Regions from separate parts of the Rhizobium sp. P1_E1 genome, predicted to be linked through region 1. Evidence: riboswitches for the same ligand, from Rfam matches in the RefSeq annotation. Region 1 holds a riboswitch; each other region holds the start of a gene.
The links. A riboswitch is a leader RNA that binds a small molecule or an ion and turns the genes downstream of it on or off. The one in region 1 is predicted to bind cobalamin.

Region 1 (5,210 bases):
CTCCGCTACCATCCCCGCACCCGAAGACATATCTAAAACGACCCGCCGCCACTCCTCGACCCCGATCAACCCCCGCCCCGGCCACCAAATACCTGCCTTCATCAAAGGCACAGCCGGTGCCGGCTTATCTGTGCCCGACAGCATCGCCCCGGCATAATCGAGAAACGCCCGCGCATTAGCATCGCCGCCCTCGATCAGATAGGCCCAGAGCGCGTTGAGATCGTCGAGATCAACATTGGAGAAAGGAACCAGCCCCGCATCTGGCCTGGCATCACCCGGCAAGACCGCAATCAGTGCACCGGCGCGAGCCGCAGCCGCATGCAGCGCTTCCAGCGCATAGTGGAAATAGCTGGCGCCGCCGAGCGCACGCACGATGATCAGCTTCGCATGCCGCGCGGTGCGCTCGACATAGGTATCGACCGACATCGGATGCTTGAGGCTCATCAGACTGGCGAGCCTCAGCGAAGGTGCTGTCCGGCGATCGCGATGGGCGGCTGCGATCGCGGCAAGCTCGCTGTCGGCCGCCGACAGGAACAGGATATCGCCCGGCGTCTGCCCAAGGTCGATTGCCTCCTCGCCGTCGCTGATCGTTCCCTGCTGGGCCAGAAGCAGATGCATCGGTCTATGCCAGCGCTTCGATCGCCGCCCTCACCGCGTCCTGGTCCATTTCGTGCAGGCCAATGACAACGAGGCGTGTGCCGCGCTTTTCTCCGGCTGCCCAGGCGCGGTCGAAATAATGGTCGATGCGGCTGCCGACGGCCTGGAGCTGCAAACGCATCGGCTTGCCTGAAACGTCGACGAAACCCTTGAGACGCAGCACGTCATGGGCTGATATGATGTCCTTCAGCGCTTCGACGAAACCGGCGGGATCGGCAATGGCTCCGAGATCGACGACAAAGCTGTCGAATTCGTCGTGATCGTGCGGCGCGCCATCCTCATGCTCCAGCTCGTGATGCGACTTGCGATTGGCGACATCGTCCTCCGTGCCGATGCCAAGGCCGAGCAAGATGCCGGCTGACACCTCGCCATTTCTCGCCTCGATCATCACGGGCTTGCGCACCGTGCGGGAGGCGACCTCGTCGCGCACCCTGATAAGGCCCGCGGCGTCGATCAAGTCGGTCTTGTTGAGCACGATGAGGTCGGCGCAGGTGAGCTGGTCCTCGAACAGCTCCTCGATCGGGCTTTCGTGATCGAGCGATTCATCCTCGGCACGGCGCGCATCGACGGCATCATGGTCGTCGGCGAAACGGCCGGCGGCAACGGCAGCACTATCGACCACCGTGATGACACCGTCGACGGTCACCTGGGTGCGAATGTCGGGCCAGTTGAWGGCGGCGACCAGCGGCTGCGGCAAAGCAAGGCCCGAGGTTTCGATGACGATATGGTCGGGCCGCTGTTCGCGTTCGAGCAGCTTCGTCATCGTCGGGATGAAGTCGTCCGCGACCGTGCAGCAGATGCAGCCATTGGTGAGCTCGATAATGTCGTCCTCAGTGCAATTCTCCGCACCGCAGCCCTTCAGCACGTCGCCGTCGACGCCGAGATCGCCGAATTCGTTGATAATCAGCGCAATCTTCTTGCCGCCGGCATTGGTCAGCAGGTTGCGGATCATCGTCGTTTTGCCGGCACCGAGGAAGRCGGTGATGACGGTTGCGGGAATCTTCTGCTGGTTCATGGACTTAACCCTTCATTTTCAGCGGCAGGCCTGCCGCGATGAAATAGACTTCGGCGGCCTTCGCCGCGATCGATTGGTGCAGCCGGCCGGCATGATCGCGAAAATCCCGCGCCATGCGATTATCCGGCACGATGCCGAGACCGACCTCGTTGGAAACGAAAACGAGCCGCGCCTTCGCGGCGGGCAGGAAATCGGCAAGTGCGGCAAATTCCACCGCCATCTCACGCTCCTCGATCATCAGATTGGTGACCCAGAGCGTCAGGCAATCGATCAGCACGATGCGCCCTTCGCCATCGATGTCGGTAAGCTTGCCGACAAGATCGAGCGGCTCCTCATGCGTCGTCCAGGACGGACCGCGATCGGCCTTGTGTTGCGTTATGCGCGCCTGCATCTCCTCGTCCCAGGCCCGCCCGGTGGCAAGGTAGTGGCGATCCAGATCGGTCGCGGTGACGAGGGATTCGGCGAACCTGGACTTGCCGGAGCGCGCGCCGCCGAGGATGAAGACAGTGTTGGAGGGGGCAGCCGTCATGCCGGCGTTGCCTTCTGAATAGATGCCGCGCAAGCCGCTACGGAAGACGCCGGCGGCTGTAAGGCCCCGCCAAATCGCGCCGCACCAGGCTGCGCTGAATTCAATCGTTCAGCCAAGACAACCTCCGTGCTGGCAACGGGCATAGTGCCCAGGTGTGGGCTTCGCGCCCGGCACGCATGGCAGGTCTCCTGGCTCGCGGTTATCGGCCGCGATCGGGGCAGACCGGAAACCGGTCGCCCTGATCGTGCCAGCGGATCATCCTCGCCTTCCCGGCTGCATCAGTGAAAAGGTGGACGATTCGTAGACTTGAGAGGCGTCCGACCCCGGTTGATCACCATGCATATCCAGTGGCTTTTCCGGCATGCCGCCCGTCCCGCCCGCCTGCACGATTGCAGGCTGCCGGCAGAAAGGGCTTAACGCCGGATGGAAGACCCTGACCGCTCTACAGTCGCGGGGTCGGCTGTGATGAAGGCGCCCGGCTTGGGTCCGCCGCGTCACATTCCCTTTTCATCCGGAAGGGCGTAACACCGATCCGGAACCATCCGTTATGTCGGGATGGTCGGGCGACCATCCGTTGAGGGATGGTTAGGCAAGCTCAGAGGTGAAGTCAACCGGCCTTGGCGACCGGGCAATGGCCGGCCAGAGGAAGCAACTCCGCCAACACGACTTACTCTACCTAAAATATCGTCATTTATCAGAGACTTACGTCATAAAAATTTGTCCCAGCCGCCGGCTTTTCGCCGCAATTGCGTCGCAAGCGGACTGCGCGACCATCTCCGCCCTTGACCGGGCCTCTCCCCGCCTAGTTGTCTAGCCATGCTTATGAAATTGGATCGGCGCCGTTTTCGTGCGCTGCGTGTTTTCTTCGATCCGGGACGCCTGCGGGCGCTGACCCGCCGTAGCGAGGTCGGTCTGTCGCTGGCGGGCGCCGTCGTCGGCATCATCTCGGGTCTCGCCGTCACCGGCATGAGTTACGTCTCCAACGAGCTGCATCAGCTGGTCTTCGGCATCGCCGACAGCGAGCGGCTGAGCTCGTCCGAGATCGAGAACAAGATGCTGCTGCTCACTGCCCCCGTCATTGGCGGCGCCCTGCTCGGCCTGTTGCTCCTAGTGCTGGCGAAACGACGCAAGAAGCCGATGGTCGACCCGATCGAGGCCAATGCGCTGCATGGCGGCCGCCTGTCCTTGACCGACAGCATCATCGTTGCCGTGCAGAACCTGATCTCCAACGGTTTCGGCGCCTCCGTCGGCCTGGAGGCCGGCTATACCCAGCTTGCCGCCGGCCTCGCCTCCAAATTCGGCCTGAAGCTGCAGCTTCGCCGCTCGGACCTGCGCACCCTCGTTGGCTGCGGCGCGGCGGGCGCCATCGCCGCCGCCTTCAACGCGCCGCTGACCGGCGCTTTCTATGCCTTCGAGCTGATCATCGGCACCTATACGATCGTGTCGCTGACGCCTGTCGTCGTCTCCGCCCTTGTCTCCACCCTGATCGCAAGGCTGCTTGCCGGCAGCGATTTCACCATCGATATCGGCAGCTTCGGCTCGGTCGTGCCAGCCGATTATATCCCGGCACTGCTGCTCGGTGCTTTCTGCGCCGGTGTCGGCATCCTGATCATGCAGGGCGTCGCCTTTGTCGAAGAGCTGGCGCGCAAGAGCTCGATCGCCCCACCCTTCCGCCCGGCACTCGGCGGCATCATCGTCGGGCTGTTGGCGATGATCTCACCGCAGGTGCTCTCGGCCGGCCACGGCGCGTTGCATCTGAACCTTTCCCGTGAGGTGGCGATCCCGACGCTGATCGGCCTCTTCCTCTTGAAATCCTTCGCCTCGGCGATCTCGATCGGCTCCGGCTTCAGGGGTGGGCTGTTCTTCGCCTCGCTGTTCATGGGCGCCCTGCTCGGCAAGCTCTTCGCCTATTGCGGCCCCTATTTTGCCGATGCGACGCTGACGCCCGTCATCTATGCCGTGGTCGGCATGAGTTCGCTCGCCGTCGCCGTCATCGGCGGGCCGCTGACCATGACGTTCCTGGCGCTCGAAATCACCGGCGATTTCCTGATCACGGCACTGGTGCTCGCCGCCGTCATCACCTCCTCGCTCGTCGTCCGCTCGACCTTCGGTTACTCCTTCGCCACATGGCGCTTTCATCTTCGCGGCGAAAGCATTCGCAGCGCCCATGATGTCGGCTGGATCCGCAATCTGACGGTCGACAAGCTGATGCGCGCCGATGTCAAGACGGCAAGGGCAGGCATCTCTCTGGAGGAATTCAAGCAGGCCTTCCCGATCGGCTCGACCCAGCGCGTCATCCTCGTCGAGGAGAGCGACAAATATGTTGGCCTCGTGCTGGTGCCGGAGATCTACGCCAACCCGACCGACGCCCAGGACGAGGGCAAGACGCTTGCCGATTTCATCCACTACCGCAACGATTTCCTGCAGCCGCAGATGAATGCCAGGCAAGCGGCGGCGATCTTCGACAAGAGCGAAAGCGAAGCACTCGCCGTCGTCAACAACCTGATCGAACGCAAGGTGATCGGCCAGCTCAGCGAAAGCTATACGCTGCGCCGCTACAGCGAAGAACTCGACCGCCGCCGCCGCGAGGTCTCAGGCGAGATCTGAGCGTCGTCGCGCCGATCGGATCGACGCTTCAGGATACGGCGTCGGCGAGCTTGAACACGTCGGCCCGCTTCGAAACGCCGCGCAGCTCGAACGATCCCAGATACTCGCAGGCCACGGCGCAGGTGGCCGCGAAGCTCTCCGACATCAGCAGGTGTTGTTCAAGCGTGCCGCAGAGCTTTTCTAGCCGCGAGGCCTCGTTGACGGCCCTGCCGATCACCGTGAAATCGAGCCTGCCACGGGCGCCGACGTTCCCGTAGAAAACCTCGCCGAGATGCAGGACGACATCGACGCCGATATCGGGGCCGCCGTTTTGCGTCCGCTCACGGTTCAGCGCCTCGTTTGCTTTCAGCAGATTCTTCGTAGAAGCCAGCGCGGCCATGCAGGCCTTCTGCGGACCCTCGG
Region 2 (5,210 bases), on a different contig from region 1:
ATGCTCGCAACGGTCTACTATGACGCCTACATCGCAAGCAACGACGGGAAATACGCTTATTGGTACCTGCGGCCCAACATGCTTGACCCGAGCATCACTCCCCTGTTCGCAGTGCCGGCCCATCCCAGTTATCCGTCGAATCACTCCACGTTGTCGACTGCCCGATGCGAGGTGCTTGCCTATCTGTTCCCCGACCAGGCGGAGTTCATCCGAACGGTCGGCAAGGAAGCGGGCGATTCCCGCATCTGGGCCGGCATCCACTATGAAATGGACAACCGGGCCGGTGCCGCACTTGGCAAAGCAGTCGCCGGGAAATTCATCGAGCGGGCAAAAAAAGACGGGGCAGACTAGCGGAAGGGCCGCTAGCGCCTTTCTCCTGAAATGTCGCAATCCTAAGCGAAGGGTTCTCGGTGGAACGTTCCGTTCACTCAGCAGCCGACGTGCGAGGCAGCAACGTTTCTCAAACGATGCGGATGCGGCGCGTCACCTGGCCATTGCTTTCCCAGTATGTGTGCTTTTTGGCGATCAAGGGATCGTCCATCGCCGGTTGAATTTGCCCTGCGGTACTGATCGCGCGCGAGGTCACCGTGTGTTCTCCAGGCGAGGGATTTGGCCAATCCAGTGACCAAATCTTCCAGGCGTATTCGGCCTCCTCGCTATGATCGATGACTGCCGGCATCCAGGGCCCTTGATCAATTTTCAGTTCGACCCGGTCGATCGGTGCACCCCAGGCTGCGCCGACGACCCGGTGACCCGAGTCGTTGCGCGTGACCTTGGCGGGCGCGGATTTCAGCAAGGCCCGGCCGACCGAGGTCTCGGCCCGCACGGTCTCGCCTTTGTGCTCTTCCTCCCGGATGGTGACATAGTCGCGGCCCATCAGCAGGCTCATGAAGCGGGTGTCGCGAACCTCGATGCCCTTCAGCCACTTGACGTTGGCGATCCCGTACCAGCCCAGAGTTATCAGCCGCAGCGGGAAACCGTTGGGGGCAGGCAGGGTCGCTCCGTTCATTTCGTAGCAGAGCAGATTGTCGGGGTTCATCGCGTCTGCGAGCGACATGCTGCGAGCGAAGTTCTGTTGCATCTTGATGTCGCGAATCGTGACCTCGCCTTTGTCGGTGCCGAAGAAGACGACCTCTAGGTGTTCAGTCCCCATCCATCATGGAAGACGAGTTCCTCGAGCGGCAGCCGCTGCCGCCAGCCTTTGACGGACAGTTCCGGCTCGTCATAGAGCCGGTCGACGAAACCGGCACAGAGCCAGGCGACCACCTCGATATGCTGGGGTATGCCGAGAATGCTCTTCAGCTCGCCTTCATGAAAGATGCTGACCCAGCCGATCCCGACCCCTTCCGCCCGCGCCGCAAGCCAGAGATTCTGGATGGCGCAGACTGTGGAATAGCTATCCATCCTGGGATTGTGCGTGCGCCCCAGCACGACGCTGCCGCTGCGGGTAGGATCGCAGGTCACGCATATGCCGAGCGGCGCCTCGACAATGCCTTCGAGCTTGAGCGAGCGGTAGGCCTGCCGTCGTTCACCTTCGAACATCAGCGCCGCCTCCTCGTTGGCCCTCGCAAAAGCATCCCGGACGCGCGCCCGCACGGTTGCGCTTTTCACCAGAATGAAATTCCACGGCTGCATAAAGCCGACGGAGGGTGCATGATGGGCAGCCGTCAGCAGCCGCTGCACAAGATCATCCGGCAAGGGGTCGGGCAGGAACTGGCTGCGAACGTCGCGCCGCGTCATGATCGCATGATAGACGGCCTCGCGTTCGGCCAAGGAAAAACCGGACGCCGCTGAAAGGGCATCCTCATCAAAGGGTCGCATCGTCAAATCCCCAACAACGCAACCGCCCCGCCGTCCGCGCGGATCGGTCTATCTAGCCAGGCCGGTCTTCTGACTCGGCTTCATCCGTCTGCCGCAGCCTTCCCGGCGAGAAGCCAGTGGCGTGATGAAGCGGCAAGCGTCGGCCTTACAGCGTTGGGCACGTTCCGGCTTTGCACCGGATTCCCGATTCTCCCGCCTGGACGGCGGGCACCTGACGGCGCATCTATTTCAGGAAAGCGCGGCGGCGGCAAGCCGGCCCTCATGCCGCCGACACGCTGCATGCGACATTGACTTCATGGACAGAGGCGCATCGCTGCCTTAGAAACAAACCGATCCTGACCGACGCCCATGGCGCCGCACTTTTTCTCTTTGCACTTTGGTTGCCCGTGCCCCGCCTCACGCCCATGATCCTTGCGGTCGCCCTGTTCATGGAACAGATGGATTCGACCGTGATCGCCACCAGCCTACCGGCGATCGCAGCCGATATCGGCACCTCGCCGATCGCGCTGAAGCTCGCTGTTACGAGCTATCTCGTGGCGCTGGCGATCTTCATCCCGATCAGCGGCTGGATGTCCGATCGTTTCGGCGCGCGCAACATCTTCCGCATGGCGATCTTCGTTTTCATGATCGGCTCGATCGCCTGCGCCTTTTCCAATTCGATCACGGCCTTCGTGATCTCACGCCTGATCCAGGGCGCCGGCGGCTCGATGATGACGCCGGTCAGCCGCTTGCTGCTGGTCCGGGGAACGCCGCGTCACGAACTCGTCGATGCCATGGCCTGGCTCACCATTCCAGCGTTGATCGGTCCCATCATGGGTCCGCCGATCGGCGGCTTCCTCACAACCTACCTCACGTGGCACTGGATCTTCTGGATCAACGTCCCGATCGGCGTGCTCGGCATCATCCTCGTCACCCGTTTCCTGCCGGCGGTTGAGCCACGCAGTCCCCGGCCGATGGATTTCCCCGGCTTCTTTCTTTGCGGCCTCGGCTTCTCCGGCTTCGTCTTCGGCCTGTCGGTGATCAGCCTGCCGGCCGTGCCCGTTATCTACGGTTATGTCACGGTTGCGATCGGCATCCTTGCCGGCCTCCTCTACCTCCTGCATGCCCGCCGCGTGCCCTATCCGCTTCTCGATCCGAAGATGTTCCGCTACCCGATGTTTCGGGCGGCGATCCTCGGCGCCTCGAATTTCCGCATGGGACTTGGCGCCCTGCCTTTCCTGATGCCGCTGATGCTCCAGCTCGGCTTCGGCTTGACGCCGCTGCAATCGGGCTCGGTCACCTGCGTCAGCGCGCTCGGCTCCATGGGCTCGAAATTCGCCGCCTCGCGCACCTTCAATGCCTTCGGCTTCCGCACGGTGATCTCCCTCACCACCTTGCTGGCGGCGATCTTCCTCGGCATCAACGGCCTGTTCACCGCCGAAACGCCACTGTTCCTGATCATGGCCTGCCTGCTGATCGGCGGCCTGTTCCGCTCCATGGCTTTCTCGGGCGTCAACGCCATGGCCTTCGGCGATGTCGATGATGCCGACAGCAGCCAGGCAACCGCAATCAATGCCGTTGCCCAGCGTATCTCCATGGCGATGGGTGTGGCGATCGCCGGCGGCATACTCGAAATTTCCAGCAGCTTTCACGACGGCAGGCTGCTGGTCTCGGATTTCCACATCGCCTTCTTCAGCGTCTCGGCGATTTCGTCGCTGGCCTGCATCACCTTCCTGCGCCTGCCCCACGATGCCGGCGCTGAACTGACGGCGCGCGGCCGCAAGCGCCGGCACGTCGAGCCGAAAGAGGCCGTGGCGGAAAATAGCTGATCTCCCCGGCGCAATGGAAGCATTCCTACACCCACCGGTTCGCAAGGCTCGGCGCAGGGGGAGGCAAGGCGAATGGCGCGCGTGTGCCCCGCATTCCTTTCTACTTTATGATTTATTCACACATCAAATACACACTGCGTTTGCGCGTTTTGGGTTGCTATCTGGACATGGGCATGAGCGCTCGTGATGCGACCGTCAGCGTCGATGCCCGTATTGATACGCCAGTCGGGAACATGTCCGACTGAGCCGCAATTCTAGGCCGCCGCGGAATGTTCCAATTTTTGAAAACGATGCCTCTGACAGCCAAGCTGGCGGCGATTATCGTTGCCGTAAACCTCTGCGGCATTTCCGCTTTCGCCACCTATACCTGGATGTACGAAACCCGGGCGTTGATAGATGGCGCCAAGGCGAACTGGTCCAAGGATGCGGAGCAGTTTGCATCTCTGGCCGCCGGCGGCGTGAAATGGGGGAAGGCGAACGCCGTTCGCGAGGCTTATTCGCTCTACCGCGACGACCCCTCGCTCGATCTTGTACAGTTTGCCGCATTCAACGCGGAACCGGCCTCCGTCGATACGTGGACACGCGACGGCATCAACGGTTTGCCTGCACCCGCCGATCTGGCGAAGCGTCTCAGCGCGAAACCGGAAAAGACGACTGTCGATGATAGCGGAACCTCCGCCGGCGTGGTCACGATCATCGCGCCGCTTCCGCTGGATAAGGCAGGCAAGGCCACCGGCTACATCGTCACGAACTGGTCTGTCGAAAAAATTGCTTCCGAAGTCAGGCAGAAAGTTCTCATTTCGCTGCTCACGCAGTCCGCGATCACCGCCATGGCCGTCGTTGCCTTCCTTCTCGCCATGCGCAGCCTGGTCGGCCGGCCCATCAGGGTGATCAGCGAACGAATTAGTGCGTTGCAGAAAGGCGATCTGGTCTCTCCCGTCACCTACAGGGAAAATGGCGACGAGATCGGATTTCTGGCGCGTGCACTGGAAGTTTTCCGTCACGAGGCGATTGCGAAAGTCGAGAGAGAGCAGGCCGCTGCCGAGCAGAGTGCTTCGCTCGACGCCGAACGGGCGCGCAACGCATTGTTGACCGAAGAGGCCAGCAACACGCAACGGCTGGTCATGAACGCTCTCGCGAATGCATTGGAAGGGCTCGCCGCCGGCGACTTCTCGATACACCTGGCCGATGTCGGTCCCGAATTCGATAAATTGCGGCAGGATTTCAACAACATGGTCGATGCGGTCGCGGCCGCTCTGACAGAGATCAAGACCGCTTCCGTGGCGGTTGAAACCGGCTCGAGCGAGCTGGCGACCTCCGCAGATCAACTCGCCAGGCGGACCGAGCAACAGGCAGCAGCATTGGAACAGACCGCCGCCGCACTGGATGAGGTGACCACGACGGTCAGAACATCGTCGCAACGGGCTGAAAATGCCGGGCAGTTGGTCGAGGAGACAAAGCGGAGCGCCCATGTCTCGGCGACGGTGGTGCGTGATGCGATCGGGGCGATGGACCGGATTCAAACCTCGTCGAGCCAGATCGGCCGCATTATCGGCGTCATCGACGAAATCGCCTTCCAGA
Region 3 (5,210 bases), on a different contig from region 1:
GAGGGGCTGCACGGGCACGACCATGCGCCGATGGCCGGTCCCTGGTGGCAGAGCAGGAAAGGCCGGCTGACCATCCTTTCGGGTGCGGCACTCGTTGCCGCCTATGCCGTCGGCCATCTCGTGCCGGCGATTGCGTCCTATGTCTTCATCGTCGCCATGCTGATCGGGCTGGTGCCGATCGCTCGGCGCGCTGTCATGGCTGCCCTCTCAGGAACACCGTTTTCGATCGAGATGCTGATGACGATCGCCGCTGTCGGCGCCGTCATCATCAATGCCGGCGAAGAGGCGGCAACTGTCGTGTTCCTGTTCCTCGTTGGCGAGCTGCTGGAAGGGGTGGCAGCGGGCAAGGCGCGCGAAAGCATCCAGTCGCTGACGGCCCTGGTGCCGAAGAGTGCGCTACTCGAAGACAATGGGCAGACACGGGAGGTGCCGGCGGAAAGCCTTTCGGTCGGCGCCATCATCATGGTTCGTCCTGGCGACCGGATCTCGGCGGACGGCATCATCATCTCAGGCGAGAGCGCGATCGACGAGGCGCCGGTGACGGGCGAGAGTACGCCGGTTCGCAAGGGCGTCGATGCCGTCGTTTTTGCCGGCACGGTGAATGGCGATGCGGTGCTCAGGGTTCGCGTCACGGCGGCTGCCGCCGACAATACCATCGCCCGCGTCGTCAAGCTGGTGGAGGAAGCTCAGGAATCGAAGGCGCCGACCGAACGCTTCATCGATCGGTTCTCGCGCTATTACACGCCCGGCGTCGTCGTGGTCGCAGCGCTTGTCGCGGTCGTTCCACCGTTGCTGTTCGCTGGGCCGTGGGGCGAATGGGTCTATAAGGGCCTTGCGATCCTTTTGATCGGCTGCCCCTGCGCGCTCGTCATCTCGACGCCGGCGGCGATCGCCGCCTCGCTTTCATCCGGTGCGCGGCGCGGGCTGCTGATGAAGGGCGGCGCGGTGTTGGAAACGCTCGGCAAGGTGACGATGGTCGCCTTCGACAAGACAGGCACGCTGACAGAAGGCAAGCCTCAGGTGACCGACATCATTTCCTTTGGCCTGAGCGAGGCGCAGGTGCTGTCGCGCGCGGCGGTGCTGGAGCAGGGTTCCAGCCATCCGCTGGCGCTGGCGATCCTCAACCGCGCCAAGACGGACGGCGTTCCCGTGCCGCCGGCCTTCGAGCTTGAAGCGYTGCCGGGCAAGGGTGTCAGCGGCAAAGTCGGCGGTGAGGCGCTGGATCTGCTGTCGCCACCTGCCGCCCGCGAGCGCGGGACGCTCAGCGCGGAACAGGATGCACGCATCACGGCGCTGAACGACGAGGGCAAGAGCGTGTCGGTGCTGCTCGTCAACGGTGTTGCGGCCGGCCTGATCGCCATGCGTGACGAGCCGCGTGAGGATGCCGAGGCCGGGCTCGCTGCCCTCAAATCAGCAGGCGTCAAGGCGATGATGTTGACGGGCGACAACAAGCGGACGGCAGCAGCCGTTGCCGGCATGCTCGGCATCGACTGGCGCGGCGAGATGATGCCAGAGGATAAGCAGCGGGTCGTTGGCGAATTGAAGCGCCAGGGCTTCATCGTGGCCAAGGTCGGCGACGGCATCAACGATGCTCCGGCGCTGGCCGCTGCCGACATCGGCATCGCCATGGGCGGCGGCACCGATGTGGCGCTGGAGACGGCGGATGCTGCCGTGCTGCACGGACGCGTTGGCGACGTGGCGCGGATGATCGAACTTTCCAAACGCACGATGCGCAACATCCTGCAGAATATCACCATCGCACTCGGGCTGAAGGCGCTGTTTCTGGTGACGACGATCATAGGGATCACCGGGCTCTGGCCAGCGATTCTTGCCGATACCGGCGCCACCGTGCTGGTGACGATCAATGCACTGCGGTTGCTTCGGATAAAAATATGAATGTCGTTTGAGGAGCCGGCTTCTGCCGGCTCTCTTTATGATGCGTTCTCCACAGCGCTTTTCCGTTAACGCTTCGTTATCCACATCATACACAGGCGCGGCGATTCGTTGCCGCCATTGTTGCGCCGCCACAACAACTTGTTGACGTCATGATCGATTCGCGTACCATATCTAGTGTTCGAGGTTCCGTCGATTCGTGAGGATCGGTGACTAAGACGGGAATTCGGTGCGCTTCGCCATCATGGCGCGGCAATGCCGGGGCTGCCCCCGCAACTGTAAGCGGCGAGCAACTGTCCGATTTCAGGTCACTGGAGCATGATGCTCCGGGAAGGCTGGGCAGGCGCTTTGACCCGTGAGCCAGGAGACCTGCCTCGAACGAAACGTCCACGGGCGGGGTGTCCGGAAGGTCGCGTTGCATGGCTGCGGGGAATCTCCGCATCGCGTTTCGCAGGCCCGAACCTCCTCATGAGCCACTTCGGGGTGAAGTCATGTCAGAATTTCAGTTCAGGCCGCCACCCGCTAGAGGTAGAGGGCGGAGTACGCCCAGCGGCTAAACAGCCGCACAGCTCAAAATCATCAGAGAATTTTTCGACGGATATCGACAGATTTCCGATCGATGTCCTGCGCCCAATCGCATCGTCACGAGGAATATCATGACCATTACCGTCTACAGCAAGCCTGCCTGCGTCCAGTGCACTGCCACCTACCGCGCCCTCGACCGTCTGGGCGTCGATTATGACATCGTCGATATCTCGCAGGATGCCGAAGCGCTCGATCGCGTCCGCAGCCTCGGCTACATGCAGGCGCCTGTCGTCATCGCCGGCGAGCAGCATTGGGCGGGCTTCCGTCCCGACATGATCAGCGCGCTCTCCTGACCTGAGGACAAGCGATGGGCCTGATCGTCTATTATTCCAGCCGATCCGAGAACACCCATCGGTTCGTCGCCAAGCTCGGTCTGCGCGCGGCGCGCATTCCGCCAGGTGGCGCAGACGCGTTCCATATCCGCGAACCCTTCGTGCTGATCGTGCCGACCTATAGCGGCGACGGCGGCAAGGGTGCCGTTCCCAAGCAGGTGATCCGTTTCCTCAACGATGCGGAAAACCGAGGACACATCCGCGGCGTGATCGCCGCGGGCAACAGCAATTTCGGCGAGACATACGGGCTCGCCGGCGACGTGGTCTCGCAGAAATGCCAGGTGCCGTACCTTTACCGGTTCGAGCTCATGGGCACCGACGACGACGTCGCCAAGGTCAAACACGGAATGGAACGATTTTGGACACGGGAACAACCCTGACGCGGGATGCGGGCGCAAAACCGCATCAAATTTTTGCTCAGCCCGCCGGGGAGAGGCCGCCGAAAGCAGCCGAAACCCTCGACTATCACGCGCTGAACGCGATGCTGAACCTCTATGACGATGAGGGGCGGATTCAGCTCGACAAGGATCGTTTGGCGGCCAAGCAATATTTCCTCCAGCATGTGAACCAGAACACGGTGTTCTTCCACAATCTGAGGGAAAAGCTCGATTACCTCGTGACCGAGGGATATTACGAGCAGGAGGTTCTCGACCAGTATTCCTTCAATTTCGTGCGGGATCTGTTCGACCAGGCCTATGCCAAGAAATTCCGTTTCCCGACCTTCCTCGGCGCCTTCAAATATTACACCAGCTATACGCTGAAGACCTTCGACGGCAAGCGCTATCTCGAGCGCTATGAGGACCGCATCTGCATGGTGGCTCTGGCCTTGGCGCGTGGCGACGAGGCCCTTGCCCGCGACATGGTCGACGAGATCATTTCCGGCCGTTTCCAGCCGGCGACGCCGACCTTCCTCAATGCCGGCAAGAAGCAGCGCGGCGAACTGGTTTCCTGCTTCCTGCTGCGCGTCGAGGACAATATGGAATCGATCGGCCGGTCGATCAATTCGGCGCTGCAATTGTCGAAGCGCGGCGGCGGCGTGGCGCTGTCGCTGACGAATATCCGCGAGGCAGGCGCGCCGATCAAGCATATCGAGAACCAGTCCTCGGGTATCATCCCGGTGATGAAGCTGCTCGAAGACAGTTTCTCCTATGCCAACCAGCTCGGGGCGCGGCAGGGCGCGGGTGCGGTCTATCTCAATGCCCATCATCCCGATATCATGCGCTTCCTCGACACCAAGCGCGAAAATGCCGACGAAAAAATCCGCATCAAGACGCTGTCACTCGGCGTCGTCGTGCCCGATATCACCTTCGAACTCGCCAAGAACAATGAGGATATGTATCTGTTCTCGCCCTATGACGTGGAACGCGTCTATGGCGTGCCTTTCACCGAGATTTCGGTGACGGAAAAATATCGCGAGATGGTGGCGGATGCCCGCATTTCGAAGAAGAAGATCAAGGCGCGCGAATTCTTCCAGGTGCTTGCCGAAATCCAGTTCGAGAGCGGCTACCCCTACATCATGTTCGAGGACACGGTGAACCGGGCGAACCCGATCGCCGGACGTATTTCGATGAGCAATCTATGCTCGGAAATCCTGCAGGTCAGCGAGGCGAGCGAATATCATGACGACCTTTCCTACAAACATCTCGGCAAGGATATTTCCTGCAATCTCGGCTCGCTGAATATCGCGGCGGCAATGGATTCGGCAGATTTCGGCAAGACGATCGAGACCTCGATCCGGGCGCTGACAGCCGTTTCCGACATGAGTCACATTTCCTCGGTTCCCTCGATCGAGAAGGGCAATGACGAGAGCCATGCGATCGGCCTCGGCCAGATGAACATGCACGGTTATCTCGCCCGCGAGCGTATCTTCTACGGCTCCGAGGAAGGCGTCGATTTCACCAATATCTATTTCTATACGGTGACCTATCACGCAATCCGCGCCTCGAACCTTTTGGCGGTCGAACGCGGTACGAGCTTCAAGGGCTTCGAGAATTCGAAATATGCCTCCGGCGACTATTTCGACAAATATACAGAGCAGCTCTGGGAGCCGGCGACGGAGACGGTCAGGGCGCTGTTCGAGACGTCAGGCATTCACATTCCGACGCAGGAAGATTGGGCCACGTTGAAGAAGGCGGTGATGGCCTCCGGCCTCTATAACCAGAACCTGCAGGCGGTTCCGCCGACGGGGTCGATCTCCTATATCAACCACTCGACCTCCTCGATCCATCCGATCGTCTCGAAGATCGAAATCCGCAAGGAAGGTAAGATCGGCCGCGTCTATTATCCGGCGCCGTTCATGACCAACGACAATCTCGACTATTATCAGGATGCCTACGAGATCGGGCCGGAGAAGATCATCGACACCTATGCGGCGGCGACCCAGCATGTCGACCAAGGCCT

Region 2: another riboswitch for cobalamin. It lies ahead of bluB (5,6-dimethylbenzimidazole synthase); the one in region 1 lies ahead of cobU (bifunctional adenosylcobinamide kinase/adenosylcobinamide-phosphate guanylyltransferase).
Region 3: another riboswitch for cobalamin. It lies ahead of nrdH (glutaredoxin-like protein NrdH); the one in region 1 lies ahead of cobU (bifunctional adenosylcobinamide kinase/adenosylcobinamide-phosphate guanylyltransferase).

What each region holds. Positions count from the first base shown of each region.
Region 1 covers NZ_JBFUAY010000003.1:33,847-39,056, forward strand. The annotation lists gene cobN (cobaltochelatase subunit CobN) at 1-618, opposite strand, end outside; gene cobW (cobalamin biosynthesis protein CobW) at 623-1,672, opposite strand; gene cobU (bifunctional adenosylcobinamide kinase/adenosylcobinamide-phosphate guanylyltransferase) at 1,677-2,201, opposite strand; cobalamin riboswitch at 2,363-2,759, opposite strand; gene AC1D1Z_RS02505 (chloride channel protein) at 3,018-4,808, shown strand; gene AC1D1Z_RS02510 (adenylate/guanylate cyclase domain-containing protein) at 4,837-5,210, opposite strand, start outside.
Region 2 covers NZ_JBFUAY010000026.1:8,796-14,005, reverse strand. The annotation lists gene AC1D1Z_RS12345 (phosphatase PAP2 family protein) at 1-351, shown strand, start outside; partial or broken gene AC1D1Z_RS12340 (molybdopterin-dependent oxidoreductase) at 461-1,138, opposite strand; gene bluB (5,6-dimethylbenzimidazole synthase) at 1,135-1,821, opposite strand; cobalamin riboswitch at 1,864-2,051, opposite strand; gene AC1D1Z_RS12330 (MFS transporter) at 2,226-3,629, shown strand; gene AC1D1Z_RS12325 (methyl-accepting chemotaxis protein) at 3,899-5,210, shown strand, end outside.
Region 3 covers NZ_JBFUAY010000025.1:21,347-26,556, reverse strand. The annotation lists gene AC1D1Z_RS12080 (heavy metal translocating P-type ATPase) at 1-1,896, shown strand, start outside; cobalamin riboswitch at 2,061-2,284, shown strand; gene nrdH (glutaredoxin-like protein NrdH) at 2,550-2,771, shown strand; gene nrdI (class Ib ribonucleoside-diphosphate reductase assembly flavoprotein NrdI) at 2,786-3,190, shown strand; gene nrdE (class 1b ribonucleoside-diphosphate reductase subunit alpha) at 3,169-5,210, shown strand, end outside.